4 regions of the Metabacillus sp. KH_069 genome follow, and region 2 is predicted to be linked to each of the others. Evidence: riboswitches for the same ligand, from Rfam matches in the RefSeq annotation. Region 2 holds a riboswitch; each other region holds the start of a gene.
The links. Region 2 has a riboswitch for S-adenosylmethionine ahead of AC3ISE_RS04815 (MetQ/NlpA family ABC transporter substrate-binding protein). Riboswitches for the same ligand answer to the same signal wherever they lie in the genome.

Region 1: linked by a shared signal. The riboswitch ahead of AC3ISE_RS01210 (Na+/H+ antiporter NhaC family protein) and the one ahead of AC3ISE_RS04815 (MetQ/NlpA family ABC transporter substrate-binding protein) in region 2 are both predicted to bind S-adenosylmethionine.
Region 3: linked by a shared signal. The riboswitch ahead of AC3ISE_RS19475 (methionine ABC transporter ATP-binding protein) and the one ahead of AC3ISE_RS04815 (MetQ/NlpA family ABC transporter substrate-binding protein) in region 2 are both predicted to bind S-adenosylmethionine.
Region 4: linked by a shared signal. The riboswitch ahead of mmuP (S-methylmethionine permease) and the one ahead of AC3ISE_RS04815 (MetQ/NlpA family ABC transporter substrate-binding protein) in region 2 are both predicted to bind S-adenosylmethionine.

What each region holds. Positions count from the first base shown of each region.
Region 1 is NZ_CM174460.1:215,080-222,659, reverse strand. Features, by position in the region: gene AC3ISE_RS01255 (hypothetical protein) at 1-115, shown strand, start outside; gene uptA (undecaprenyl phosphate transporter UptA) at 112-711, opposite strand; gene ytvI (sporulation integral membrane protein YtvI) at 776-1,810, opposite strand; gene AC3ISE_RS01240 (hypothetical protein) at 2,078-2,779, opposite strand; gene AC3ISE_RS01235 (ABC transporter ATP-binding protein) at 2,776-3,645, opposite strand; gene AC3ISE_RS01230 (GntR family transcriptional regulator) at 3,635-4,012, opposite strand; gene AC3ISE_RS01225 (DUF3889 domain-containing protein) at 4,159-4,485, opposite strand; gene AC3ISE_RS01220 (GNAT family N-acetyltransferase) at 4,535-5,413, opposite strand; gene AC3ISE_RS01215 (TetR/AcrR family transcriptional regulator) at 5,485-6,108, opposite strand; SAM riboswitch class I at 6,273-6,380, shown strand; gene AC3ISE_RS01210 (Na+/H+ antiporter NhaC family protein) at 6,480-7,580, shown strand, end outside.
Region 2 is NZ_CM174460.1:950,936-958,515, reverse strand. Features, by position in the region: gene AC3ISE_RS04835 (ammonium transporter) at 1-210, shown strand, start outside; gene AC3ISE_RS04830 (carotenoid biosynthesis protein) at 528-1,298, shown strand; gene AC3ISE_RS04825 (lysophospholipid acyltransferase family protein) at 1,282-1,941, shown strand; gene AC3ISE_RS04820 (phytoene desaturase family protein) at 1,969-3,441, shown strand; gene AC3ISE_RS04815 (MetQ/NlpA family ABC transporter substrate-binding protein) at 4,028-4,846, opposite strand; SAM riboswitch class I at 4,917-5,024, opposite strand; gene AC3ISE_RS04810 (phytoene/squalene synthase family protein) at 5,433-6,266, opposite strand; gene AC3ISE_RS04805 (phytoene desaturase family protein) at 6,259-7,580, opposite strand, start outside.
Region 3 is NZ_CM174460.1:3,852,313-3,859,892, reverse strand. Features, by position in the region: gene AC3ISE_RS19480 (DUF4395 domain-containing protein) at 95-511, shown strand; SAM riboswitch class I at 585-692, shown strand; SAM riboswitch class I at 775-881, shown strand; gene AC3ISE_RS19475 (methionine ABC transporter ATP-binding protein) at 971-2,002, shown strand; gene AC3ISE_RS19470 (methionine ABC transporter permease) at 1,992-2,642, shown strand; gene AC3ISE_RS19465 (MetQ/NlpA family ABC transporter substrate-binding protein) at 2,656-3,486, shown strand; gene AC3ISE_RS19460 (oxidoreductase) at 3,912-4,766, opposite strand; gene AC3ISE_RS19455 (aldo/keto reductase) at 4,922-5,818, shown strand; gene AC3ISE_RS19450 (RNA polymerase sigma factor) at 5,930-6,436, shown strand; gene AC3ISE_RS19445 (hypothetical protein) at 6,426-6,989, shown strand; gene AC3ISE_RS19440 (MarR family winged helix-turn-helix transcriptional regulator) at 7,040-7,501, shown strand.
Region 4 is NZ_CM174460.1:4,372,950-4,380,529, forward strand. Features, by position in the region: gene mmuM (homocysteine S-methyltransferase) at 1-495, opposite strand, end outside; gene mmuP (S-methylmethionine permease) at 470-1,873, opposite strand; SAM riboswitch class I at 1,954-2,058, opposite strand; gene AC3ISE_RS21920 (response regulator transcription factor) at 2,199-2,888, shown strand; gene AC3ISE_RS21925 (sensor histidine kinase) at 2,885-3,889, shown strand; gene AC3ISE_RS21930 (ABC transporter ATP-binding protein) at 3,991-4,752, shown strand; gene AC3ISE_RS21935 (FtsX-like permease family protein) at 4,742-6,685, shown strand; gene AC3ISE_RS21940 (EamA family transporter) at 6,774-7,580, opposite strand, start outside.

The DNA.
Region 1 (7,580 bases), 740 kb from region 2:
TAACTCAGGCATCACAGATAAGTCTGGGTTTGACTTTTTTGCCGGATTTGCTTTGGACGAAAAGCTTGAGCTTCCTCTTGCTGTCGATTTAATCAAACGTTTGTTTAACCCTTAAATCCTCTTTGTGCGCGGATCATTGCGCTTTACAATATAGTAGCCGATCCCCGCAAGCGCCATAATAATGACCATTGGGATAATATAAGGTTCAGCAGCATATTTAATCTCTGTCCAATTCGTGCCCAGCTGAATCCCCAAATATAAAAAGAAAATCGTCCATGGAATCATGGCAGCCACTGTATAAACAGTAAACCTCCATAACGGCATCTTCCCGATTCCTGCTGGAATGGAGATGGCATGTCTTACAACCGGAATGAATCTTGCTGTAAAAATCACTCCGGCACCATACTTTTCAAACCAGGCTTCTGAAAGATCCAGATGATGTTTATTAATAAATAAAAACTTCCCGAACTTTTCAAGAAAGGGTCTTCCGCCATAATACCCCATCCAATAAAGGAAAACTTGAGCAAGCGTTCCTCCAATCACTCCCGCAACAACCGCTCCTGCAAATTCAATTTGTCCAAGAGAAATTAAATAGCCTCCATACCCCAGAACAATTTCACTCGGAATCACCTCAATCATTAATCCCAGAGCAATCCCGTAATAGCCTAAATCAGCCAGAATCTCTAAAAGTGAATAAATGAATTCCTTCATAATTGCTCCTCTGCTTTGTATTTTCTAAAAAGAAAACAGCACTGACCGATCATCAAAACACGGGTCAGAACTTAAAGTCCGTTCGAATCATACGTGCTTTTCTAAGCGTGTCAAAAACAATGACAAGGGCAGGTCCTGCGAATAATCCGATAAATCCAAGGAGTTTAAATCCTATGAAGAGGCTGATCAGAGCCGCTAAAGGCGTAATGCCCATGCTGCTTGAAAAGATTTTAGGTTCAATGACCCTTCTGACCACCGTGATGACTAAAAAGAGAATCACCAATCCAATCGATAAAGCTTGGTCATTTTGAAAAAATGCGTAGATCGCCCATGGAACGAGGAAGGATCCTGTTCCTAGAATCGGCAGAATATCCACAATGACAATCAGGAGAGACAAAACCACCGTGTAAGGAACTGAAAGGATAGATAGCCCCGCAAACGCCATCACAAACGTCAGGGCGCTTAAAAAAATCTGGGCTTTGACAAAACCAATCCCTGCTTTATTTAATTCTTCCAAAACAAGAACAAGTTTCTCCTTTGTTTTCATTGTTAAACTGTCTGCAATCATCCTTTTTAAGCGGGGAAGCTCAAGGCTGAATAAATATAAAGCAATGAGATAGATCAGGATTTCAAACATAAAACCGGGCAGAAAGGCAATAAAATCGATCAAACTGTTTAAAAATCCATTCACCCCTTCTTCAAACGACTTAAGTCCCGCTGTAAACGATTCTTCCAGCGATTGGACAACCCCTCTTGGAATGGTTTCCTGCACTTGTTCCCATTTCGTCAAAGTAGGCTGGATAATGCTCGCATAAACCTCTTCAATAATTTCCGGGAGACTTGATGCAAATGCAACAAATTGATCAAAGACAACTTTAACTGTAAAGTAGCCAATCATCCCCAGCATTGCAGCATAGGCTGTAAATGCGGTAAAAACGGCAAGACCCCGTCCAAACTTCAAATGGTTTTGCAGCCTCTGCACAGCCCCTTCCAATATAAGGGCAGTAACTAATGCAAATAGAAGAGATAGGCTTAGCGGCAGAAGGATTATGGCCACGACAATTAAAACACTGAGCAAAATCCATTTTTTCTTGTTCACCTTTTCGTTTCTCCTTTTAATATATATGCTTGTTCCTCTCATTATAATCTATTAAAAGCAAATCAAGTGATATTTAAAAGCGCAAGCGCCCGTTTAGCTCCGACAGACAGATAAGGATCCGACAGAAAAGGCGCTTTTTGCCTTTACTGGCGGATCCGTTCTGGCCGAGGAGTTGGGCGATGGAGCTAGACATCGAAGCGCAAAATTTTATACTTTCTTAATTTCATATAAAAAAGCAAGCCATAATCAGCCTGCTTTTAAAGTCAGTTATCGCGTGGAAACTGTCTTCGCGGCCGCTTTTATCAGAACAAACCAGCCTATTGCCAGAAAGACCGCGCCGATTCCAATCAAATAGCCATAATGCTGAAGGGCCTGATCGCCTAAAAACTCAAAACCTGTGTTGATAAATTCATTGCGGACAGCAGGAATGAACAAAAGGACAGCACCCAATCCAATCGCAGCATATCCTCCTAATAAACCAAACCGGTAAAACAGACTGCCGAGAAGAAAGAAGCCTGATAATAAGAAGAAGCTGAGAGCCCCGTCAATAAAGAAATTGACAAGATACAGATTTTCATGCCCCAGAAATTTTGCCATGTAATAAATCTTGAAATTCTCATTCACCATCATGGAACCCATTCCTTCAAGCACCATGATTAATAGAGTGTGAGCAGCCGCCATAAACATAGCGAGCATGAGGAGAAAGAGACTCGTGGCCACATAGTAATTTCTTCTTGTAGCCCCCCTTTTGATGCTGAAGGGATATGTTTCTTTTACAGTCATAAACCCGGCGATTGCGCTGAAAATATAGACCGCTGCCCCGCTTGAGACTGTCAGGTTTCCTCCGGTTGTAAGCTGAATGCCAAAGGATAAAGCCATGCAGCTGATCAGAATGGCCCAGAAGATCGTAAGAGAATTTCGAATATCCAATACTTCAAACAATAAGATGCCGCGGCATTGTCTTATCATGCAGAAACCCCCCCTTTCGGTTTTGCTGTTAAATAAACCATTAAATCCTGAACCGGCACATGTTCAACCTGCAATCCTGCCTTTTTAGCCTCCACGCGGTTTTCACCATACAGGACGGCCTGTTCCATACTTCCAAATGATTTGCGGTAAATGACGTTTTTGTTTTTTACAAATTCCGCAACTGCTGATGAAGATCCATTGACCAAAAACGATTCCTCTCTGAGTTCATCTGCATTTTTCTGCATCAGCAGCCTGCCTTCAGATACAATGAGCACTTCTTCCAGCAGCCGGCTGACTTCATCTATTAGATGAGTAGATAATATAAACGTACGCGGATATTCTTCGTACTCTTCCAATAGCAAATCGTAAAATCTGCTTCTGGCTGCAGCATCCAGACCAATATATGGCTCATCAAATATCGTAATTGGCGCCCGGCTTGCAAGACCAACCGTTATTCCCAGTGCAGATTCCATTCCCTTTGATAATGTTTTGACTTTCATATTTCCATGAAGATAAAAATCCTCGAGCAGTTTTTCAGCTGTTTCCCGGCTCCAATTCGGGTAAAAGCAGCGTGCGATTTTCAGGACATCTTTTATCTTTAATCCTTTTTTAAAATTTTCGCTTTCATTGATCAAACAGATCGACTCCGTTATCTCTTGATTTTCATAAGGTTTTTGATCATTTATTAACACCGAACCACCCGTCGGCAGGATCTGACCGGCAAGAATCTGCATCAATGTCGTTTTACCGGCTCCATTCCGGCCCAGCAGGCCGTAAATCTTATTTTCTTCAAGTTCCAGTGTAATGCCGTTAAGCGCGCTTTTCTTGCCATAAACCTTTGTTAATTCATTCATATTAACCCTCATTATGACCGCTCCCTTTTTCAAGCATTTCTTTTAGATCGTTCACACTGATATTCAATTTTGCCGCTTCCATCTTCAAGGGCAAAATAAAGGCTTCGTAAAATTGCTCTTTCCGCTTGAGGGTTAATATCCCCTTTGCCCCTTCAGCTACGAACATCCCAATCCCTCTCTTCTTAAAAAGAATGCCTTTCTCCACTAACTGATTGATCCCCTTCGCTGCTGTTGCCGGATTAATTTGATAATGTGCCGCGAACTCATTTGTCGATGGAACTCTCTCTCCTTCCTGAACCATGCCGTTGATGATGTCATCTTCTATCTGCTCCGCTATTTGCTGAAAAATCGGTCTGTCGGTATCTAAAAATGGATTCATATGACCCCTCTTTCGGTTCATTTGTTAATTGGTTAGTTACTTATGTAATTAACTATATATCACACTGTAAAACATTGTCAATATAAAATCTGAAAATGGACTAATTCCAAATAAAAAAGGCAATCCCCTAGAGGGACCGCCTAATTTTAACCTGCCTTTTCAAATGTAACCTTGACCACTTTTTTGGTTTTCTCATTATATTCAACGAAAACAAATAGTTGAAACGTTTTATTCTTTTCCTTCAGCGTAAGCTTGAACGTTTCAATTGAAGTTGCTCTTTTTCTTTTTTTTCCTACATGCAGATAGTCTGTGATTTGGGCACCTGGGTATTTTTCCATGGTCTTGCGCATCGCAACTCTTCCGAACTCTTCGTAGGAAAGCACTTTTGTTTCTGCATGAGCTTGAACTAAAAACGCGGTCATACTGCTTCCTGCCAAACAGAAAATCAGCAAGATGTTCAGCCATCTTTTCATTTTTACAATCCCTTCTTTCTTTTTCATAGGGTTTGTAAATGAATGGATTCTATGCAGACATCTCTTTGATCATAAACACCTGCTCTGCTTTTTCGATGAATCCCTCTTTTTCTAAGATTTCATGGACCAGCTGATTGGATTTAGATAGATTGACAGCTGTTCTTTGAATCTCTTCCGTGTTAGAGAATGCGAATGCTTCATGCAGCAGCGAGCGCAAAAGGGCTTCTTTCTCCTGATGTTCAGGGTGTGCCTCACATTGAAATAAAAGGATGCCAGATAGCGTTCCGTCGTCCTCATATTTCCGTTTTGACAGGGCGAATCCGATGGTTTCCCCTTTTTCGTCTACAGCAAGAATAGACTCACCATCTCTGATGTTTTGCCACTGCACCTGCCATGGCGCCAGCTTGTTATAGAAAGGGATATTCTGTACGTCCCGCGGCTTTTTTACCTGAACACGGAATCCGCCTTTTGATTTTTCGAGCTTAAGCGGAGCTGAATGTCCGAGGTGTGCAATCCTGTCTACTACCTTATAGCCCATTTTTTCATAAAGCTTAATCGCACGATCATTATGAGAAACGGCTTCAAGAGTAGCTGTGTCTACATTTTCTTTTTTGTAAAGGGATAATACCTCTTCCATCAGCTTGACCCCTACTCCTTTGCTTCGGTACTCAGGAGCAACACCGGTTCCGCCGTTCCATGCAATTTTTTTGCCATCAATGGTTCTGATTCCATTCAAAACAAGCCCAACCGGCTTCGAGCCGTGAAAAGCAACTACAGATAATGCCGGCGAAAGGTTTTCAAGCACCATTCGATTAAAAAAATTCTCAAGAGACAGCGTCATATCAAAATAATATCCCTCAAAGCCTTTATTCCATGCGGTTAATGCTTCTTCAAGCGTACATTGAGACAATCTTTTAATGGTGATCATAACGTACCCCTTTTCTCAGTAGACTGTAAGCTTTCTAACCTCTTAGTGTCTGGGATGATCCTTTTAAAAACTTAAGCTCTCCCTTTTTCCAAGTACAAGAAGATCATTTCTTCTAAAGCGCGAATTTGTTTTTCATAAGGGTAACTCCCGCCTATTACTGAATAGTGAAGGCAAATGCCATCTATAGTTCCCCACACCATAGAAGATACGAGCGAAGGATCAGTGTCTTTGTTGAATTCATTCTGCCTGATGCCTTCTTCGATGATCTCAATGAGCAGGGCCTGATAGACATTGTCATAACGGTCTGTCATGACTCGCTTCAGCTCTTCGTCCCTGCCTGAGTGAATCCAGAATTCAAGGTGAACCCCGATCATTCTCTGCCACTTTTGAGACAGCTCAATTTCCGCGTAGTTTTTGAAAAACTGGTGAAGTTTTTCTTTTGCAGTTCCGCTCTCTTGAAAGGTATTTTTCAGCTTGGTGATATTCTCCTCTGTCCGCATCTGCATCAGCTGAAGATAAATTTCTTCCTTGCTTTTAAAATAGTTGTAGATCGCCCCTTTGCTTAACCCGGATTCAGCAACAATATCGTCTATTGTTGCAAGCTGAAATCCTTTTTCGCCAAATGCCTTAAGGGCACTTTCCAGGATATGGCGCTTCTTTTTTTCCTTGTATTCATTTGAAACGATTGGAGCCACTTTTACACCGCCTTCCTTAAAAACCGACTATATAGTTTATTTTATTCCACTGATGACGGTAAATTCAAACAATTTCGAAAAAATATTTGTTAAATCTACCATTTGACTTTTACACAATAACCCCTTAATGTAGGAAAGGACTTTTTTAAAAGCTCACATATATCTTCTTATTAAGAGAGGCAGAGGGACTGGCCCTGTGACGCCTCGGCAGCGGACTCGGATTTCCGAGTGCTGTGCCAATTCCAGCAAGCCCTGTGCTTGAAAAATGAGAAGAGCTTATTTCCATTCCGGATATAAGATCTCTTCTTATTTTAGAAGAGATCTTTTTTTATGCACACTGAAAGATCCTTACGAAAAGAAAGGTGGTTCACATGGAAACGAAAGGAAATGGATGGGCGCTGCTGCCCTTACTCATATTTATCGGTCTGTTTGTAGGTTCCGGCATCATCACCGGAGACTTCTATAAAATGCCCATTCTAGTAGCAATCATCATTGCAGCGGGCGCTGCACTTATGATGAATCGAAAAGAAACATTCACTTCAAAAGTGGAGAGCTTTGCTAAAGGGGCAGGTCATCCTGATTTAATGATCATGGTGTTTATATTTATCTTGGCTGGGGCTTTCTCAGAAGTGGCCAAAGGAATGGGAGCAGTTGAATCAACTGTCAATCTTGCTCTTACCTTTTTGCCGCAAAGCTTTTTGATTGTTGGGTTATTTATCATTGGGGCTTTCATTTCACTTGCAATGGGTACTTCAATGGGAACAATTGCTGCGCTTGCTCCAATTGGCGTTGCCATCAGTGCAGAAGCTGATATTTCAGTAGCTCTTGCTATGGCTGCCGTAATTGGCGGTGCAATGTTCGGGGATAATCTGTCTTTTATATCGGATACAACGATTGCAGCCGTTCGGACACAGCAAACGGAAATGAGAGACAAGTTCAAGGTAAACTTCTTCATTGTTTTGCCGGCTGCCATTATAACTAGTGTCGTTTTAATTGTCATTTCTCTCGGCAATCAATCACCAGTTTCTCCCGGAGAATTCAGTTTCATTAAAATGGTGCCATATATAGCCGTTCTTGTAACAGCGCTTTTCGGAATGAATGTAATCGTTGTTTTAACTGGAGGTATCCTGCTTAGCGGAATCATCGGCCTTTCTGATGGCAGCTACACGTTAACGGCATTTCTTCAGAAAATAACAGATGGTATTATGGGGATGGCCGAATTAGTCATTCTTTCACTCTTAATCGGCGGAATGGTTGAATTAATTAAACGAAACGGCGGCATTCACTTTATTTTAGAAGCGATGACGCGAAGAATAGCTTCTAAAAAAGGAGCAGAATTTGCCATTGCCGGTCTTGTCAGCACGACAAACCTTGCAACTGCGAATAATACGATCTCTATTATTGCAGCAGGTTCTCTCGCAAAAGATATGGCGGTTAAGTATGAGATTGATAAACGTAAATCTGCGAGCCTT
Region 2 (7,580 bases):
ATTGGCATCCTATCATGCGCTGCTTACGCGTTTGTCATCTCCTACATTATCTTGAAAGTAATGAAGCAAGTGATGGGCACAATCCGTGTAACGGAAGAAGAAGAAATGATCGGACTGGATATGAGTGAGCACGGAAGCTACGGCTATCCTGAATCATTCGCAGCTGCACAAGAAAGCAGTTCATATAAGAAAAGCGCAAGCGCCCGTTAAGCTCCGACAGACAGATAAGGATCCGCCAGTAAAGGCGCTTTTTGCCTTTATTGGCTGATCCGTTCTGGCCGAGGAGTTGGGCGATGGAGCTAGACATCGAAGCGCAAAACTTACAATATTCTCTTTATAAGAAAACTACAGCCTAATAGGTAAATCAGATGGTTCGTTTTGAGAGAACAGTCTAAATGGAAGCAGGCAATAAAGTCCGGTTGTGACTTTATTGCCTGTTTCTTATTGTTTAAATTAATAGACAGCGCATGTATTCTTGTGAATCACACCCCTGTCTCCTATAATCAAGGTAGAGAGAGGTGCGAAAAATGAAACTCGATCAATCCATCTATTATTTTTTTCTATTTTGGTATGCATGCGGGGTTATTTTGCTTAGCTTTGATATTCTTCCTCCTGCCCTTGAATGGGCCAATGTCGTCTTTTTGATTGCAGCGGGGATCATCGGCGGCATTTATTTTATCCGCTCCTACGGCCGGACGAAAGGACTCGCCATATCGTCACTAATCGTGTTTTTTTCCATTTTTGCTGAACATCTTGGGGTAGAATACGGAATTCTTTTTGGAGATTACTATTATACTCAGGATTTTGGTCCGAAGCTGATTGGCGTACCAATTGCGATCGGATTTGCATGGCTGATGGTTATTGCTTCTTCGCATGCGCTGGCAAAAGTCATTGCTTACAATCAAAATGTCATCCTATACGTGCTGACCGGCTCATTTCTTGCAGTCCTAATGGATTTAATCATTGATCCAGTCGCTTATGAAGTGAAAGAATATTGGGTCTGGCATGCCGAAAGCTTCTATTACAATATTCCATTTTCAAATTTTGCAGGCTGGTTTATCGTGGCATTCATTCTTCACTTTGCCATCTACTTTATCGTACATAAAGAAATTTCAACCTATAATCTTTGGCACAGCAGAATGATCCTTGTTTTCGGATTGATTCAGGCTATGTTTATCCTGCTTGCGCTGATTAATCAGCTTTGGCTTGCCGTCATTATGACATCTTTGCTTACAGCCATTGCTTTGGCAGGCTATTATCTTTCACTGAAGAGGTTTACACATGATCGAAGCCGCTAAAAAACCATATTTTGAAAAACTCTTTTTCATCTATAATCGTATGCTGTTTAAACGGCATTTTAATGGCATCTATACGGACAGCTGCGCAAATATTCCGGAACAGGCCGTCATTTGCATGAACCACAGCACATGGTGGGACGGATTGCTGCTTTTCCATTGCAATCAAGCTAAGCTTAAACACGACATTTATATTATGATGCATGAAAAGGGACTCATCCTGTTCCCATTCTTTAAAAAATTGGGTGCTTTCTCAGTAAACCGCGATAAACCTAAAGACATTGTGCTTTCTCTTCAGTATGCAAAAACCAAGCTCGGTGAAAACAAGTCTGTCTGTCTGTTTCCGCAGGGCGATGAATTGCACCTTGAGAAAAGGCCGCTTGGATTTTTGCCTGGCGCGATTTCCCTGCTTGAGAAAAATAAAAAGGTCCCCATCTTGCCTATGCTGTTTTACTACTCTTTCGGCAATCAAAAAAAACAGGATATTTTCGTCCGGATCTTACCTCCTCTCTTTTATGATCAGCTTGAAGGAAACACACGCAAGGAAAAAAATGAACATTTCGAATGCTTCTTTACAAAAGAACTGGATGTTTTAAAACAGCAGGTCATGGATCAAGATACAAAGAACTTCGTTAATATTTTATAGCTTTCAGTGTAAGAAAGGACGTTACGAATGAAAAAAGCGGTTGTTATAGGAGCCGGATTAGGCGGATTATCTGCTGCAATCACACTTGCAAGCCGAGGGTTCACGGTGGATGTATTTGAGAAAAACAGTCACGCCGGCGGAAAATTGATGCCGGTAGATCTGGGCGACTATCATTTTGATTTCGGCCCAAATACGATTACAATGCCGCAAGTGTTTGAGCGTGTTTTTTCAATTGCCGGCGAAAAGATGCAGGACTATATTGAAATGAAAAAACTTGATGTTCATACAAGGAATCTGTTCGAAAACGGTGCCGTATTTGATTTTACAAGCCGGGCGGGAGCCATGAAAAACCAGCTTGAAACGGCAGATCCATTTGCTTCAGAACGCTATGATTCGTTTTTAGAAGAGATTACAAGACTCTACAAATTGTCAGAAACCTATTTTTTTCCTAAGCTGTTCGAATCCTTTACAGACTATTTGTCTCCTTCTCTTGGAACTGCTCTTCTCAAGGTAAGACCGCTTGAATCCATGCACCATTTTTTCAGCCGCTATTTTAAGAATCCTGACATTATAAAAGCATTTGACCGTTATGCGACTTACATTGGCTCCTCACCCTATATTTCACCTGCCACATTCGCTATGATTGCCTATTTGGAGCTTGTACAGGGCGTTTATTATGTTAAAGGAGGCAATGTGAAAATTGCTGAAGCTTACCTGGAAATAGCAGAAAAGCTGGGGGTTCAGTTTCATTTTGGCAGTGAAGCTGTCAAAATAACTGTTGAAAAAAAGCGCGCGAGGTCTGTACTGCTTTCAGACGGACAGCAATTTGAGGCAGATGAATTTGTTATGAATGCCGACTTGCTTGAAGCTTATCCAAACCTCGTCCGCGAACAGGATCGGCCAAAATTCACCACAGCTAAACGCGACCGTTACCAGCCGTCCATCTCAGCATTCGTCATACTGGCAGGATTAACGATTCGCAATCCGCAATTGCTCCACCATAATGTCTTTTTTTCAGAAGACTATGAAACAGAGTTCCGTGAATTGTTTTCAGATCATCAATACAGCGAAACTCCTACCATCTATATTAGTAATTCTTCCTATAGTGACCGGACTGTTTCCCCGCATGGAGACAACCTGTTTATCCTTGTCAATGCTCCTGCGCTGACTAAAGAAGGCACGCTCGTTATTAACGAAGAAGAGTATAAAGAACGGATTTACGATTTATTAGAAAAAAAAGGCGTGCAAATTCGCGGCCATCTTGCCTGTGAGCGCATCATCACTCCGCTTGAGATATCAAAAACGTTTGGGGCCTACCGCGGGGCATTATATGGCATATCCGCCAACAGAAAAATAGATGCTTTTCTCCGTCCAAGCAACTTTGCAAAGGATATTAAAAATCTCTCCTTCGTCGGCGGAAGCACGCATCCAGGCGGAGGTTCGCCAATGGTTACGTTAAGCGGCATCCATGTAGGAGAGGCTTTAGCAAAAAGATATTGAACGGCTTCATGAAAGAGGGGCTGTCCAAAAAGTCATTTTTTACTGACTTATTGGACAGCCCCTTCTTTTGGGACATTGCCCCATCAAAAGTTTCAGTATTAAAGAGAATGACGCCACTTTTTAAGCTTTGAATCGTTAAAAATGGCAGCACTACTCGGAATGATGCCATTTTTTAAGCTTTGTATCGATAAAAATGGCAGCACTACTGGGAATGACGCCACTTTTTAAGCCTTGAATCGTTAAAAATGGCAGCGCTACTGGGAATGAGGCCACTTTTTAAGCTTTGAATCGTTAAAAATGGCGGCACTACTGGGAATGACGCCACTTTTTAAGCTTTGAATCGTTAAAAATGGCAGCACTACTGGGAATGACGCCACTTTTTAAGCTTTGTATCGATAAAAACGGCAGCACTACTGGGAATGATGCCACTTGTTAAGCTTTGTATCGATAAAAATGGCAGCACTACTGGGAATGACGCCACTTTTTAAGCTTTGAATCGTTAAAAATGGCGGCACTTCTGGGAATGATGCCACTTTTTAGCTTTGTATCGTCAAAAGTGGTAGTACTGCGGGTAGCTCCTTTCTCTCTATTGCTTCTGTTCCATCCATTCAGGCTTTCCAAAACCTGCAAAATCTTTATCAATCGCTTTTTCAAACCCTTCAGATTGAACAACTTCCTTAATATCTTCAGCAATCTCTGAATCTGCATCTTTCGTATTCATCACGACACGATTGCGGTGCACATCATTCATATCCTCAAGCTTAACTGCGTCTGCAAGATTCATTTTCGCAGCTAAAGCAAAATTCCCCGGTACTGCAGACAAATCTGTATCCTCCACTGCTCTTGGCAATTGGGCAGCTTCTACAGGAACGAATGTTAGTTTTTTAGGATTTTTGATCACATCTTTTTCAGATACTTGGATCGGACTCACATCTTCATTCAGCTCGACTAATCCTCCATCTTTCAAAATCTGGAGAGCGCGCGCTGCGTTGGTTGGATCATTTGGAATCGCCACAGTCGCGCCCTCCTTCACTTCACTGAGGGATTTGATTTTGTCAGAATAAATTCCCATAGGTGCAGTAGGCACAGTAATCACTTCGGATAAATCCAATTTGCTTTGTTTTGCGAAGGTTTCCATATAGATTTTATGCTGAAACAGATTAGCATCAAGCTCATCATTGCCGAGCGCCTGATTTGGCTGAATGTAATCATTGAATTGAACAACCTCAACTTCGTAGCCTTTTTCCTCAAGTCCCGGTTTTATAGCCAGCTCAACCATATCTGTGTAAGGACCTGCTGAAGCTCCAATCTTAATACTCTTCTTTTCTCCATCTGCTCCTTCTGCACCGCAAGCAGATAAGACTCCCATAACAAGTACAATAAGAGCTAAAACTAATTTTTTCATTCTTTCTCCTCCTATTTTTCCACACAAAAAAATTCCCCTTTCATTCAGAAAGAGGAATCGTATGTATGACGACTTATCTTCCAGAATGAACAATCATTCTGCAGGATTTAGCACCGTTCCATTTAAGGAGGTTGCCGGACTTCGCAGGGCCTGTTCCCTCAGTCTCTCTTGATAAGCAAGCTATTAAATTTGAATAACGTAATTTTATCCTGTATATTCCAATCTGTCAATCACTATTTTAGAATAATCAAAATAGTGAGATTAAAAACCGACAAAAAGCACCGTCCCGATGAAGACGGTGGTTCAGCTATCAGGTCAGGTCAGCTGCTTTTACTGCACTTTACCTTTGCTACTTGACCAAGTTAATGCTGCTAAACTGCTTTTACTACACTTTATCCTTTATACCTGACCAAGTTTATGCTGCTAAACTGCTTTTACTGCACTTTACACTTTATACCTGACCAAGTTTGTGCTGCTAAACAGCTTTTACTGCACTTTACCTTTTATACCCGACCAAGTTTATACTGCTGCCCGCGTAAACCTCACCAGCCTCATAAATTCTGGCTGCCGCAGAGCCAATTCAGAATCAGATCTGCGACAGTATAGCATGTTTTTCTTCATTCGAAACAAAGTTCCGCTCACCGAACACATCGTAGTCATTCAAACGGATTTTATTGAGTATAGCTCTGTAAAAGTGTCCGGCAGCTTTTACAGGTGCTCGGGCATGAAGAGGATACTCATTCATCGTCAGCATCGCCGTGTCATACTGTTTCTCCGCTTCAGCGGCAAGATGCTCCCATACTCTGATGAATTCTGGAGTAACGTTCTGCTGCTGAAGATCCCGCTCTGTCAGCTGATGTTTTCGCATAATGTCTTTAGGGACATAAATCCGGTCACGTTCGAGATCCTCACCGATATCACGCAAAATATTTGTCAGCTGCATCCCAAGTCCAAGTGCAATGGCTCCCTCTCTAAGAACCGTCTTCTTTTTAGGTGCCAGAATGGGCAGAAGCATCAGACCGACTGTACTTGCAACATGATAGGAATAATTCAGCACTTCCTCCATAGTCTCATAGCGGATTTTCACAAGATCCATACCCTGTCCTTTTATCATATCCCAAAAGGCCGGAACATCCATTTCATACTGCCGGAAGGTGTCGTGAAGGGCAACCCACATAAAGTTTTCATGAGAAAAACTGCCTTTTAGAAAGTCCTCAAACTCCGTCTGAAATTGTCTGAGCTCTTCTTTCGGATTCTCCCCTTCGTCAACGATATCATCTACGATTCTGCAAAAAGCGTATACTGCCCAGACAGCTTTCCTCTTTTTAGAAGGAAGGAGAGAAAAAGCTTTATAGAAAGTTTTAGAATGATGCTGAATGACTTCTTCACATTGTTTATAGGCAAGGTTTAAATCAACCACTCAAACTCACTCCTTCACTCTCTTTGTTCTTATGATCTGACAAGATGGCTGATACCATCAATTTCGCACCCTGCATCACAATCGGTATCCCGCCTCCCGGATGAATGGATGCTCCCGCTGCATATACATTTGACAGCTTCGAAGGCTTTACCTGAGGTCTGAAGACGCCTGATTGGAATAAGGAAGGCGCAATGCCGAAGCTGCCTCCCTGAAAAAGACCTTCCATCTCTTTATCTTCAGGTGTACGGACCTTCATCCACTGAATGGATTCTCTGAGTCCAGGGAATCCCCGCTCCTCAAGCTGATCGATCATTTTCTCGATAAAGCCATTTTGCTCCTTCCAATTGATTCTGCTTCCGGAAGGCACAGGAATTAATGCATAGAGCACCCCATGCTCCTCAGGCGCAAGCGAAGAATCGATTACAGAAGGATGAAAAGCATAAAAGGACGGATCTGTAGGAACTTCTTTAGTAACAAAAATTTCTTTCATATGCTGATTAAAATCTGAACCCATAAAAAATTGATGAACAAGTGCATCCTTGTATACTTTGTTTAAGCCGAAATAAAGCATGACGCAGCTTGATGACGGCGTATAGGTTCGGGGCGGCATCGATTCTTGTGAAATCAGCTTGGATGCTCCTGGAAAATCTCCATTTAAAACAAAGGAATCTGCTTTTATCACATTGCCGTTAACAATCAGTCCCTCTGCTTTTTCGCCGTCTGATAAAACTCTTTCAACATTCGCGTTCTTTACAACTTCTACACCATGTTTTAAAAGTTCTTTTTCTAAAACGGTGACAAGACTTGCATAACCGCCTTTTAAATAATAGATTCCATGCTGATGCTCGCTGAATGAGATGAGTGAGTACAGAGCGGGAGAATCAAGAGGATTGCCGCCTATATACAGCGTCTGCAGAGAGTATGCCTGCCTGATCTTTTCATCCTGAAAATAAGCTTTGAGTGAGTTATTCACAGATTTATAAGCCTTCAGCTGCATAAGTGTCTGCAGGTTATGCCGCGTCCAGAACGTGCGCTTGTCGTGAAATGACTTCTCAAGAAATTTTGACTTTCCAAGCTGAAACCGAATCTCCATATCTTTCATAAACGTTCGGAACCCGTCTTCATTTCCGGGAAAATTTTCGCTTATTTCCTGGAGCTGGCGTTCTATAGAATTATATTTTGTATAAGACACACCATCTTTAAACTGCAGTTTATACAATGGGTTAATATTGATTAATTCGTACTGATCACTTGATACCCCTGCCTCTTGCAGAATCTCTGTCAGCATTTCAGGCAAAAGGACAATCGTCGGTC
Region 3 (7,580 bases), 1.5 Mb from region 2:
TTTAACTGTCAATAGATTCCTGAAGCATTTGTCTTCACAAAAGACAAAAACTGGAGTAAAATACTTATATTCCAATCAGACAGGTGGGATTTAAATGAACGCCATTCCTAAACCTCTTGTATTAACGAATCAATGGTTTATTGTTTTATCTGTTGCAGCCGCTTGGATTACAGGATTTGGCTGGTTTCTTCTTATACCTCTAATAGCAGGATTAATGGGACTTCTTTTTAAATTTAATCCTATTATGAAGACGGCAAAGCTCTTTTTGAGAAAAAAGCCTTCAGAATATATACCAGAGGATTTTGACCAGCAGCAGTTTAATCAGCTTATTGCAGTGATCTGTCTTAGCCTTGGTTTTCTTGGATATATGATGAACTGGATGACTCTGGCATATATCTTTACCGTTATGGTCGCGCTTGCTGCATTTGTTGCCATTTTGGGCTTTTGTGTGGGCTGCTTTATTCGTTTTCAGTGGCAGCAATATCGATACCGCAGGCTTTCTAAGCAGTGATAATTTTTCTGAAAAAGTGTTGACTTTCTGAAAATACCAGCGTAAAGTAGGACTCACATCGAAAATATGAAACTTCTTATCACGAGAGGTGGAGGGATTTGGCCCTTTGAAACCTCGGCAGCAGACTCCCATGAGAACTGTGCCAACTCCAACAAGCGTGATTTCGCTTGAGAGATAAGAAGAGTGAACGGTCTTTTACCTATGATCTTACCCTCTTCTTGGCTTTCAGGAAGAGGTTTTTTGTTTTCAAAAAATTAATAGATTTCTTATCCAGAGAAGCGGAGGGACTGGCCTGATGATGCTTCGGCAGCGGACTTTTCTAAAAAGTACTGTGCCAATTCCAGCAGGCGAGAAGCCTGGGAGATAAGAAGAGACCTAGTGATTCTTTATGAAGTCATGCCCTCTTCTTGTCGGATAGAAGAGGGTTTTTTTATTTTAAAAATTGCGGGAGGCATACATATGATTCAATTTGAAGGCGTCACAAAGGTTTATAACAGCGGAGGTAATGAAGTGAGAGCACTTGACGGCATTGACCTTCATGTTAAACAAGGGGAAATTTGCGGAGTGATCGGATTCAGCGGAGCCGGTAAAAGCACACTGATCCGCACAGTGAATTTGCTTGAGCGTCCAAGCTCTGGGAAAATCATTGTCGATAATCTTGATTTAACAGCTCTTTCCCAAAAGGAAGTAAGGCAGGTTAAGCGCAAAATCGGCATGGTCTTTCAGCATTTCAATCTGCTGAATTCCAAAACGGTATTCGCCAATGTTGCGATGCCGCTTCTTCTTGCAAAAACCTCTCAAAAAGTAATCAAAGAAAGAGTAACAGAATTATTGTCATTTGTAGGTTTAGAGGATAAAGCGAACCAATATCCTGACCAATTATCAGGCGGTCAAAAGCAGCGTGTCGGAATAGCCAGAGCACTTGCAACACAGCCTTCTATTCTATTGTGCGATGAAGCAACGTCCGCACTTGATCCTCAAACAACAGGCTCCATTCTGAAGCTTTTGAAGAAGATTAATCAGGAATACAACATAACGATTTTAATGATCACCCATGAGATGTCCGTCATCAGGGAGGTTTGCGACAGGGTGGCCGTGATCGAGGGCGGAAAAATTATCGAATCAGGTTCAGTCTTCGATGTTTTCTCAAATCCGCAAACAAAAACAGCTTCGAATTTTGTCAGCTCGGTTCTGAACGATTCCATCCCGGAATCTGTGCTGAAATTAGTGCAGGAGGAGAATGCTCCGGGACAGATTTTCAAAATTAACTTTGTCGGCAAATCTTCAGGACAGCCGCTGCTATCTCAGATTGCAAAACGGTTTGATCTTGATATCAATGTTTTATTTGGAAACATCACAGAGCTTCAGGGCATCCCGTTCGGTCATTTGATTGTTGAACTTCAGGGAACGGAAAGTGAAATTAAACGGGCTTTATTAGTGATGAATCAGGAAAATGTCACAGTGAAAGAGGTGGAAGCACATGCTAGTTGATTCACAGCAAATTATTGATGCACTGATAGAAACACTTGCGATGACAGGTTTTTCATTGCTTTTCTCAACCTTGATCGGACTGCCGCTTGGTGTGCTGCTGGTCATCACAAGAAAAGGTCACCTATGGGAGAATGCCATTATTTTTAATATCTTGAACGGCGTCGTCAATATCTTCCGTTCTGTACCCTTTATCATTTTAATGGTCGCAATTGTTCCTCTTACCAGATTAATTGTAGGAACTTCAATTGGGACAGCAGCAGCTGTAGTACCGCTTGTCTTTTATGCAGGTCCATATATTGCGAGATTGATTGAAAACTCATTATTAGAAGTGGATCCAGGGGTCATCGAGGCAGCAGAAGCTATGGGAGCAACACCAGCGCAAATCATCTTTAAATTTATCGTTCCGGAAGCATTAAGCTCGCTTGTTTTAAGCCTTACAATCGCTACAGTCGGTCTTGTCGGAGCATCAGCGATGGCAGGTGCTGTCGGCGGAGGAGGACTCGGGGATCTCGCCATTACATACGGCTATCAGCGCTTTGATACGGCGGTCATGATCATTACTGTTACAATCCTTGTTGTGCTCGTTCAGGGACTTCAGTCATCAGGTAACTTATTATCTAAAAAAATCAGAAGACGATAGGGAGAGAAACAGGATGAAAAAATTTATAATCTTAGCACTAATTCTAGTATTGGGAGCTCTTGCTGCGGGCTGCGGAAACAAAACAGCAAACGGAAAAGAAGAAGTAAATGTCAAAATTGGCGTTAGCGGATCAGATAACCGCATTTGGGATTTTGTTGCAAAGAAAGCTGAAAAAGAGGGCATCAATATTGAGATCGTCACATTCTCAGATTACGTACAGCCAAATCTGGCACTATCAGAAGGTGAGCTTGATGCAAATGCATTCCAGACTATCTCTTATTTTAACGCATTCAAAAAAGAACACGATCTTGATCTTTCACCGATTGGTACAACTGTCATCGCGCCGCTTGGGCTTTACTCTGAAAAATATAAATCAGTTAAAGACATTCCAGAAGGCGGAAAAATTGCCGTGCCAAACGAAGCAACAAATATGGGCAGAGCGTTCCTTCTGCTTCAGGATGCAGGCTTAATTGAATTGCCTGAGGACTTTGATGGAAATGGTTCATTGGACAAAATCGTCTCAAATCCAAAAAACCTAGAAATTGTCCCTGTTGTTGCAGGCCAGACACCGCGTGTGCTTCCTGACGTAGCGGGATCAATCATTAATAACGGTATTGCTGTGGATGCAGGCTTTAGCCCAGTGAAGGACTCCATTTTCCATGAAGATGAAACGGCTACTCCATATATCAACATTATTGCAGCACGTACAGAAGATAAAGATCGCAAAGAATTGAAGAGAATTGTTGAACTATATCAAGAAGAAGATACTGCAAAATTTATTGAAAAAGAATATGACGGAAGCACGATTCCTACATTTGTGCCTCTAAGCAAAATTGGAGAATGAAATTAAGAATTATATGCAATAAAGGAGTGGAACAGTAAAGAGACTGGGACGTAACGATCCTCTCCTGAATGAAAGCCGAACATTGAATAGTGCGAAAACCTTTAAAAGAAAGGGCTATTTTCCCATAAATTGTTGTTTTTCATGATAAATAATGTCCGTTCCTTTCCGCTCCAGGAACTTGCTTTCCGCGGGGAGCATGGGAGCCTCCTCGGCGTTGCCTGTGGGGTCTCCCATTTTGCTCTATTTCCCGCAGGAGTCAAGTTCCTTCCGCTGCAATCCACTTAAGGTTTCTAACATTTAGTACTGTAGCAACAATATTTATGAAAAGAGCCAAAGAAAAAAATCCGAACTAAAACGAAATTCAAATTGGAATTTCACATAATAGTTTGGATTTTTCTTTGGCTGAAAACCATTTGTCCCAGCCCCTATTTCTTATTGGGCAGCAGTTTCCCAATAATAATCGCTTCCCAAACGCTCCACGGCAGAACTCTTTTTAAGAAAAGAGACAGACGAACCCCTTTCCCAACTATGTATCTCAATTTAACAACCGTCTTTTTTTCACAAAGTTTTACTATGAGTTCAACAACTTCGGCTGGATTTCCAAGCTTTTCTCTTCCCAGTTCAAGTTCATTTTCTATTCCAATCATATATTGATAATAAGGAGAACTTGCATCCATTGAAACAGGCGACACTTTCTTGCCTGTTGTCCAAATATTTGTAGAAAAAGACCCGGGCTCAACCAAAATGACATCAATTCCGAACGGCTTTACTTCTAGGCGAAGACTTTCACTGAAGCCTTCAAGTGCATGTTTTGACGAAACATACGGAGACAATCCAGGAAAACCAATCAATCCGCTGATGCTGCTCATATTAATGATCTTGCCGCTTCGCTGTGACCGCATAAAAGGAAGAACAGCTTGTGTAACGGCAATCACGCCAAAAAAATTCGTCTCAAATTGCTCTCGGTACTCATCCACAGTTATTTCCTCGCCGAAGCCTCCATATGCATATCCAGCGTTATTAATAAGAATGTCTATTTTGCCTCTTTCATTCAAAAATTGGGTAAGCGCCTGAATGGAGTCAGCGGACGTGACATCAAGCTTAAGCAGAGTCACACGGTCGCTCAAGCCATCATCCTCAATCGATTTCATCAGCAAATCCTTCTTTCCCATGTTCCTCATTGTTGCAATCACATCATATCCGGCCTTTGCAAGTCTCTGTGCAGCAAGCATGCCAAACCCGCTTGAAGCCCCGGTGATAAGCACGGTCTTTTTGGACATCCATTTCTCCTCCGTATCTTATATTCTTTCCTTTATTATAGATGCTTTCATCGAAAAGCGGGCGTAAGAGATTTCTAGATTCAAGGTGAATCTTTCGTATAATTATCAGAATTATTATAAAATTAAAGCGCAGACATGCAGAAAGGAATGATGATATGGAACGGCGCGCTTTCGGTAAAACAGATATGAATGTAAGTGTTCTAGGTTTTGGAGCAGCAGAAATAGGCTTTTCAGAAGCAACGCCTGAAACAGTCGACCGTCTGCTTGGCACCGCTCTTGATGCAGGTTTGAATGTCATAGACACGGCAGAATGCTATAACATCAGCGAAGAATTAATCGGCAGCACCATGTCTCATAGAAGAGACGATTATTATTTATTTACAAAATGCGGACATACATCGGGTTTAAACGGTGATGACTGGGATCCTGCCATGCTTGAACAATCGATTGACCGCAGCTTGAAAAGGCTGAAAACGGACTATGTGGATACCATTCATCTCCATAGCTGTTCTGAGGAAGTCCTGCGCAAAGGGGATGTTATTGACGTTTTAAGGCGGGCAAAGGAAAAAGGAAAAACCCGGTACATTGGCTACAGCGGAGATCATACAGATGCCCTTTACGCCATAAAAACCGGGGCGTTTGATACATTTGAAACGTCTGTAAGCATAGCTGATCAGGAAGCAATTGATCTCACCATTCCAGAGGCTTTGAAAAGGGAAATGGGCATTATTGCAAAACGGCCGATTGCCAATGTCGCCTGGAACTATCAAGAGAAGCCTGAGAATGGCTACTATCAGGAATATTGGGAAAGGTTTCATAAGCTGGAATATAGCTTTCTGGAGGGGAATCTGACAGAAGCTGTTGAAAAAGCTCTTCGTTTTACTTTGACCGTTCCCGGTGTCCATACGGCCATCGTCGGGACAGCGAAGCCAGACAGATGGACCCAGAATGCCAAACTCGCGAGCAAGGGAAATCTTACTGAAAAAGAGTACAAAGAAATAAGGTCTCTCTTCCAAAAAGCAGCCCAGTCTGATTGGGTTGGACAAGTTTAGTGAATTTCGTTGAAAAATTCAGTCTGAAAAGACTGAATTTTTTTAATTTAAGTGAGAGAATGAAAATAAATAGACGTCTAATTAGGTAAAGAGTCCAAACGGGGTGGATAAATGAACGAACATCACAGGGAAATCGAGCGGATGTTTAAGCTGTTCGGAGATGATCTGTATCACTTCCTTGTTTACTACAAAGGAACTCATGATGTGGAAGATGATGTCCAAGAAGTGTTCTTCAGGGCTTTAAAAAGCAATTTTCGCGGGGATTCTCATCCGAAAACATGGCTGATTGGCATTGCCAGAAAACTTGTCATCGATCAGCGCCGCAAGAAACGGTTTCTTTCTTGGCTGCCAAAACCCGAGCTGCCGAAAAGTCCTGATGACATTCTGATAGAACATGAAAACATAAGGGAAGCCTGCAAAGCAATCGATGCACTGAAAACAGAATACCGAGATGTAGTCATGCTGAGAGTGATCTCTGAGCTTTCTGTGGAAGAAACGTCAGAAGTTCTCGGCTGGACAAGGGAAAAAGTCAGCCGCACGTATTACAGGGCAATGAAGAAACTAAATCAGAATGGACAGGATGCTATTAAGAAAGGAGGGGCTGAACTTGAATCCTGAAAATCTTCAGTTTCCGAAAAAAACGTTATCTCCCGAACAGCGCGAGAGAATCAGCAAGGCCCTTTCCAAGAATCGGCCAGGAGTTTCCCTTGCCGTGATGCACAGGGTATTCCAGCTGTCAGTCACATTGTTTCTTTTAATCGGAGTTGGCATCTTTTCTCTCTTTTTTGTAAGTGGTGAAAAAGGGGAGGATGCACGAAATGGGGGAGCGAAATACAGCATACAGCTTCCTGATGGAATCGAAGCAGAGGGAAGCGTAAATACACTGATTTTTAAACAAGGTGAAAGGACTGTAGGAGGCACAGCTCCAACTACACCTGAAGAAAAGCAAAGCCTTGAAAGCGGACCTGGAATCTTTGAAAAAAAAGAAATAAATGACTTAAAGTATCCTGCTGTAAGAATACTCGAGCATGTTAAAACAATGACTGCTATTCAAACCTATCACTATTTCGTTCAGACAGAAGAAAAAACATGGGTAAGAGTTTACTTCCATACACCTTACGTAACTGAAGAACAAGCTGCTGAAGCTATGCGAACGTTTTCAATTGAGTAAGCTGAAGTCAAATACAGTTGACTTCAGCTTTTTTTCATGTTAATTTGTATATGCAAATGAAAAAAGGACTGATGAAAGTGAATGAAGAAGAACAAGTATTAATTCATTGCCTCTATTTTACTGCAAACCGCTTTGCCCGCAATATGACGAAACTTGCTGAACAAGTTTTTAACGTTGGAGATCTTGCTCCTTCTTATTTGTATTTGATCATGACTGTGAAGTTCCATCCGGAAATTACACAAAAAGAACTATGCAAAAAGCTGTCAATTGCACCGTCAACCAGTACTAGATTTATTGATAAGCTTGAGAAGCAGCAGCTTGTGAACCGAAAAGTGAACGGCAAGCAATCATTTATCTCGCTGACAGAAGAAGGAGAAAAAGTGTACACCCAGTTCCGTGATTCTTTAAAGGATCTCTTTGAAGACTATTCTGATGTACTCGGACGCGATTTCAGCTTAAATTTAAGCAAAATGCTTCATGAAGCAAGCAATAAATTAGAGAAAGAAAAATAAAAATTTTTTTAAGTTTTCATTTGCATATACAAATGACTAATGGAGGTAAAGAGATAGAATCCGCAGTTTAGCAGACAGT
Region 4 (7,580 bases), 1.0 Mb from region 2:
AGCACCTGCTTCAATCAAAGCTGATATTCTTGGACGATGAAATTCTTCTAATGTTGCATCCGTAACACCATAGTTGCCTGTATACTCCGAACCATCTGCAAGATAGGCGCCATAAGGACCAATTGATGCCGCAACCAATGGTTTTGGTCTAACAGCTCCCATTTCTTCCTTCCAAAAATCATCTCTTGCTTTTTTGGCAAGCAGCACCGTTTTCTTCATTAATTGCAAGGCTTCTATTTCTTCGATTCCCCGCTTCAAGAACCCATCAATTGTTGCCTGGTAGCTTGCCGTTATTGCACAATCCGCTCCCGCACGGAAATAGTCTGAATGAACCTGATAAATCAATTCCGGGTTTTCAAGCAATATTCGGGCTGACCAAAGGGGATCGTCCAAATCACAGCCATGCTGCTCAAGCTCTGTAGCAAGTGCTCCATCAAGAATCATAATGGAATGGTCATGTAAAATAGCGTCAATTGGATTGATTTTCTGCTGCATATCCTTCTCCTCTTTCCTTTACATACTGAGTTAAATAATAGCTTCCATAACAAATCAAAATAAATGGAATGCCGCAATAAAGTGCAATTCGCTGTGCAGGGTCAAATGCGATTCCAACTAATGATGCGAGACACAGCACAAAAGATGCGATCGGCACCAGGGGATAGAAAGGCGTCCGGTAAACCAGATCCTTTACTGAATGACCTTCTTTGATATATTGTCTGCGAAAGAAAAACTGTGACGCACTAATACTCATCCAGACGACAACCACAGCTAAACCTGAAATGGAGACAAGGATGATATACACTGTATCTGGCGCAATGATGCTTGAGAATAAAGCCAAAGTACCGCCCAGCATGCTGAATATCACAGCATATATAGGTACACCTTGTTTTGTCACTCTAGCAAAAATAGGTGATATGGTTTTCTTATTTGAAAGAGACCAGAGCATTCTGGAAGCAGCATATAGACCTGAGTTTGCTGCAGACAAAATTGCCGTTAAGATAACGAAATTCATGATATCTGCTGCAAATGGAAGACCAATTCGTTCAAGAACAGCAACAAAGGGGCTCTTTAAAACCCCTGAATCCGATGCAGGCAGCAGCGCCGATAATACAACAATCGTTCCTACAAAAAAGAGGATCAATCTCCATAATGTTGTTCGAATCGCGATGGGTATTGTTTTTTCAGGCTCTGCCGTTTCTCCGGCTGCGACCCCTATTAATTCTGTTCCCGAATAAGCAAAGTTCACAGCAAGCATCGTCATGATCACGGCAAATGCACCATTCGGAAATAACCCTTCACTTGTAAGATTCGTAAAGAATGGAGCAGAACTCGAGTCCGTCAGCGGAATAAAGCCAACAATTGCGGCTCCTCCTAAAAGAATAAAAATCACTATGGCAACGACTTTAATCGATGCAAACCAAAACTCAGACTCCGCAAAAAACTTAACCGTCACAGCATTTAATAAAAAGATCATCAAGGCAAATACCGCGCTCCAAATCCAGACGTTAATGGACGGAAACCACCTTTGCATCAGCAGCCCAGCTGCCGTGAATTCTGAACCTAACGCAACCGTCCAAGTAAGCCAATACAGCCAGGCTACTGTGTACCCTGTTCCTGGACCAATATATTTAGCGGCATAGCTGTGAAATGCACCAGTCTCCGGCATATGTACTGATAATTCCCCTAAACAAAGCATAACGAGATAAACGACCAGCGCCCCAACTAAATACGACAGGATGGTGCCAAACGGTCCAGCCTGCTGAATCGTATAACCTGTACTTAAAAATAAACCTGTTCCAATGACACCTCCAAGCGATAACATGACTAAATGACGAGATTGCATTTTCCTCTGAAATTGCTGCTGACCTTCCATTTCTACTCTCCTTTTTTTCAAATCCAAAAAAATGAAAAACGCACTCTTTAAAAAGAGTGCGCTGCTGACAAATAAAGGTATGCTTATCTATCAGGTTCATTCACCCGCTGGAATTAGCACAGTGTCATCATAGACCTGCTGCTGAGGTTTCAAAGGGCCAGTCCCTCCACCTCTCTGGATAAGAAATTATTTTTTTATTACAATAGCAATCTATTGAAACAATGTCAAGATTAGTATGAATATTCCGTGCAATGTGATCTATAGCACACAAATCTGTTTTACTATACAATAATTGTAAAAGAAACCTTATAGTGTGGTGACATTTTTGTTCAAACTCCTTTTAATTGAAGATGATTTAACCCTGTTTAATGAAATGAAAGAAAGATTAAATCAATGGTCATATGATGTTTATGGAATCACTGATTTTAATAAAGTGATGCAGGAATTTTCAGAAGTTAAACCTGATTTGGTCATCATTGATATTCAGCTGCCGAAGTTTGACGGTTTTCATTGGTGCCGAATGATCCGTGCCCATTCAAATGTGCCGATCATCTTTCTGTCCTCGCGGGATCATCCGACTGATATGGTCATGTCCATGCAGCTTGGGGCCGATGATTTTGTCCAAAAGCCTTTCCACTTTGATGTGCTGATCGCGAAAATTCAGGCCATTCTCCGTCGTGTTTATAACTACAATACTGAACAAGTAAGTCTGAAAACATGGTGCAATGCTGCGGTTGATTATGAACGAAATACGGTTACGAATGAAGCAGGCTCCGTTGAACTGACAAAGAATGAAATGTTCATCCTCAAACTGTTAATTGAACAAAAAAACAAAATTGTCAGCAGAGACAAACTCATGAACAGCCTGTGGGATGATAAACGCTTCATAAGCGACAATACGTTAACAGTAAATGTCAACCGCCTGCGAAAGCGGCTCGAGGAGATTGAATTAGGCCGTTTTATTGAGACAAAAGTAGGACAGGGCTATCTTGCGTCAGAAGAGGAAATGCTATGATCCGCTGTTTCTTAAAAGAGCGCCGCAGCTGGATTTTCTTTTTCATTTTTATTCATGTCCTGATTCTCTTTGTCTCTTTCATCGATTCAGCCATTCCATTTGAGCCTGTTTTGTATATTGTCTTCCTTTCCATGATCTCATTCTTTGTTTTCTTAACGGTTCGGTACAATAAAGAAACCGCTTTTTATAAAAGCCTGGAGGATCGGGAAAACAACCTTGATTTATCAAGCATTCCAGTACCGGAAAGTCCATTTGAACAGTTGGTCGAAAAAACGCTCATCGAACAGGCAGAGATGCTGAAAAAAGATGCTATGCACAGCAGAATTTCGCTTGAACAAGAAAAAGATGAACTGTTATCGTGGATTCATGAAGTGAAGACCCCGCTAACTGCCATGCATTTAATGATCGAACGCATGGAAGACGATGCAATGAAAACGCAATTGACGTATGAATGGCTGCGGATTCACCTTCTGCTTGATCAGCAGCTGCATCAAAAACGGATTCCGTTTATAGAAAACGATTTGTATATTGAAACAGTCGACTTGGAAACGGTGGTTTTTAATGAGATTAAGACGCTGCAGTCATGGTGTATTCAAAAAGGGATTGGATTTGACATTCAGCTTGATCAAAAGGAAGTCCTTAGTGATGCGAAATGGCTGGCATTTATTATTAGACAGATCTTAACGAATGCAGTGAAATACAGCGAAGCCTCTGACATTTCTATAAAAAGCTGGAGTCAGGATGATCAAACAAGGCTTGAGGTGAAAGATTTCGGCCGGGGCATTGATCAAAAGGACCTGCCGCGCATATTCGATAAAGGCTTCACATCGACCGTCAACCATCAAGATCACGCTGCTACAGGGATGGGGCTGTATCTCGCTAAAAAAGCAGCCACTCCCCTTCTGATCGATATTCACGCACAGTCAATCGTCAATGCAGAAACAGCATTTGCGTTAACTTTTCCTAAAAGGAATGATTTTGCGGCCGTCATTAGCGTGTGACAAGAATGTCACATGCTTTTCTATTTTGTTCGCACAATAAAAGGAAAAGGACCTTTCTCCTTTTTATAATAAAGGTAATGAATGAAGAGGAGGAAGCGAGTATGGCGATATTAGAAGCATCAAAGCTCCATAAAAGCTACGGAAATAAGTTTAATAAACAGGAAGTCCTTAAAGGGATTGACCTTTCGATACAAGAAGGCGAATTTGTCAGCATCATGGGTGCATCCGGTTCAGGCAAAACAACGCTGCTGAACGTCCTGTCTTCGATTGATAAAGTAAGCGGCGGGACCATTCAAATTGAAAAGAAAGAAATGACGGGCATGAAGGAAAAGGAGCTTGCTGAATTCAGAAAGCATCATCTCGGCTTTATTTTTCAGGATTATAACCTTCTGGACACACTGACAGTGAAAGAAAATATTCTGCTGCCGCTCTCCATTTCTAATGTTCCCAAGAAAGAAGCGGACCAAAAATTTCAGGCATTGGCAAATGAACTCGGCATCAGCGAGCTAAAAGACAAGTATCCGAACGAAATTTCCGGCGGCCAGAAGCAGCGTACTTCTGCAGCACGGGCCTTTATTCACGAACCAAGCATTATTTTTGCCGATGAACCAACAGGCGCACTCGATTCTAAATCGGCTGCTGACTTGCTGAATAAATTGACCGAGCTTAATGAAAAACGAAAAGCAACCATTGTCATGGTTACGCATGACCCTGCTGCTGCAAGCTACTGCAGCAGAGTCATCTTTATAAAAGACGGTCAGATCTATACTCAGTTAAACAAAGGCGGCCAGACAAGGCAGGCATTCTTCAAAGACATCATGAAAACGCAAGGCGTTCTGGGCGGTGTTCAGGATGAACGTTAATCAGCTGATTATCAAAAACCTGAAAAAGAATATAAAGAATTACTATCTCTATATTTTTGCTCTCATTTTCAGCGTGGCGCTTTATTTCGCATTTGTCACGCTGCAGTATGACCCTTCTATGGACGCGGTAAAAGGTTCCATCAAAGGAGGGGCCGCCATCCGGGCTGCATCTGTCCTGCTGATTGCTATTGTCACAATTTTTTTGCTCTACGCCAATAACATTTTCATTAAACGCCGCAGCAAAGAGATTGGACTGTTTCAGCTGATCGGAATGACAAAGCATAAGATTTTCCGCCTTTTAACGGCAGAAAACTTCCTGCTGTACTTTGGATCTCTTGTTCTTGGTATTTTCGCAGGTTTTGCGGCTTCAAAATTAGTGATGATGATTTTATTCAAAATTACCGGGGTGGATGATGTAGCTAAACTCCACTTTTCCGCCCAGGCTTTCGTGCAGACACTGATTGTCTTCATCGTCATATACCTTCTTATCATGCTGATGAACTATCTGTTTATTAAAAGACAGAGCATTCTCTCGCTGTTCAGAGTGCTCTCATCAGCAGAAGAGAAAGTAAAAAAGATGTCCTTTTTCGAAATGGCCATTGGCATCCTTGGAATCATTATGATTGCGGCCGGGTATTATGTTTCCTCTAAGCTTTTTGGCGGAGACTTTAAATCCATGATGGCCCTATATGGCGCCATGCTATTTATTCTCGGTTCTGTTATCCTTGGTACCTATCTTTTTTACAAAGGGTCCGTGAGCTTTATTTTCCACCTCATCAGAAAGAAAAAAGACGGCTATTTGAAGGTTGGAGAGGTTCTGTCTCTTTCCTCCATCATGTTCCGGATGAAATCAAATGCCCTGCTGCTGACAATCATTACGACGGTCTCAGCACTTGCAATCGGGTTGCTGTCCTTGAGCTACATCTCTTATTACTCAGCTGAAAAAACCGCTCAGAATCAAGTGCCTGCTGACTTTTCCTTTACTGAAAGCAAAGATGCTGCACAATTTGAAAAAGCTTTGGATTCTGCTGGGATAGCGTACGAGGCGGACTCCACTGATATTGTCATGGCTGAAGTGGATATCAGCGACATATTCAGCGCCAAACTAGAAGGACTGAATTATGACCCGAGCAAGATGACTCTTCCTGTCATCAGTGAAAAAGCGGCAGGAAAAGAACTATCTAAGGACGAAACGATTTTCACAGGGTACAGCGACCTGCTGCAAAAATTCATGCCGCTTGATGAGAGCGGAACCGTTACTCTTCTTGGAAAAACAACAAAAATCCCGCAAACTTACTTGGGTATGGAAAAAGATTCTCCAGTATCCTGGTATTTCACATCCGGGGGAATGCCGACAGCAATTGTCGATGATACGGTCTTTAAACAGCTGAAAGAAGATATGAATCCTGATGTTCAGCAGCCGGCATCTACTTATATTGCTGTTGAAATACCGGATCAGGAAGAAGTAAAAGAAGCGAATACCCTTTTCACGTCCTTAAAACTGGGTGAAAACGCCCCAAACGATTCCCAGCTTGAAGTGCTGAACAGCCAGAAGCGCAATATGGGAATGGCCATGTTCATCGTCGGCTTCCTTGGGCTGTCCTTCCTGGTCACATCAGGTTGCATCCTTTACTTTAAACAAATGGGCGAGAGTGAAGAAGAAAAACCGAATTACACCATCTTGCGAAAACTCGGCTTTACACAGGGAGACTTGCTGAAAGGCATACAGGCCAAACAGCTCTTCAACTTTGGAATTCCACTAGTAATTGGGTTGCTGCACAGTTATTTCGCCGTGCAGTCTGGTTGGTTTTTATTTGGAGCTGAAGTTTGGACTCCGATGATTATTGTTATGGTTTTGTATACGGTGCTTTACTCGATCTTTGGAGTGCTGTCTGTGCTGTATTCTAAAAAAGTGATCAAAGAGGCATTGTAAGAGAAAACTCCAGCTGGTTGGCTGGAGTTTTTCTTGTTCTTGTCATTCGTTTTGAGATAATCAATCATCAACTGACAGATACTTCCTCTTATTCCTTAGCTCTTAAAAACACCAAAAACCCAATTCCCGCCAATAAACAAGAAACCCCCGCCCAAGAAACCAAATCCAGCTGCTCCCCAACAAGCAGCACACCCAGCAAAGCAGCGGTTAAAGGTTCTGCCAATGCGAGCGTGACCGCTGTTGAGGACGGAACATAATAAAGGGCTTTAGCAAAAAGAAGGTAGGCAATGCCCGTCGCCATAATGCCCAAATGGAGACTTACCGCCAGCCCCTCAGGCTCCGCAATCCAACTCATGTCATATAGAAAGAGAAATGGAGATAAAAAGACCGCACTGAGAGTAAATACAACCGCTACAACCGGTAAAGAAGGATAATTCTGCACAAGCCGCCTGCTGACCTGCGTATAAACAGCAAAGGATAAACCGGCCCCTAGAGCCATGACAATACCAGATGGAGCAACACTCATTGAGTCACTATTTGAAAATAGCAGGATGCATCCAAAGATTGATAGAAACGTTGAGTACCACCAGCCTCTTGATGGACTTTTCTTCAGCACCAGCCACTCCAGTGCACCCGATAGAAGAGGGGCGCTTCCAATAGCGATAACAGTACCGACTGCCACTCCGGTTAGTTGTACCGCTGTGAAAAATAACGGCTGATAGGCAGCCATACATAAAGCTGCCGCGAATGTCACCTTGATTGGCCAATTACGAAGATTTAACTGACCGAGCATTAGAACAACAATCAATAAGGAGATGCCTCCAACCGCAAGACGCGCCGCCCCGACGGCAATCGGATGGGCAGCTTCTGGAGCATAAGTCTGTGCCGTACCGGT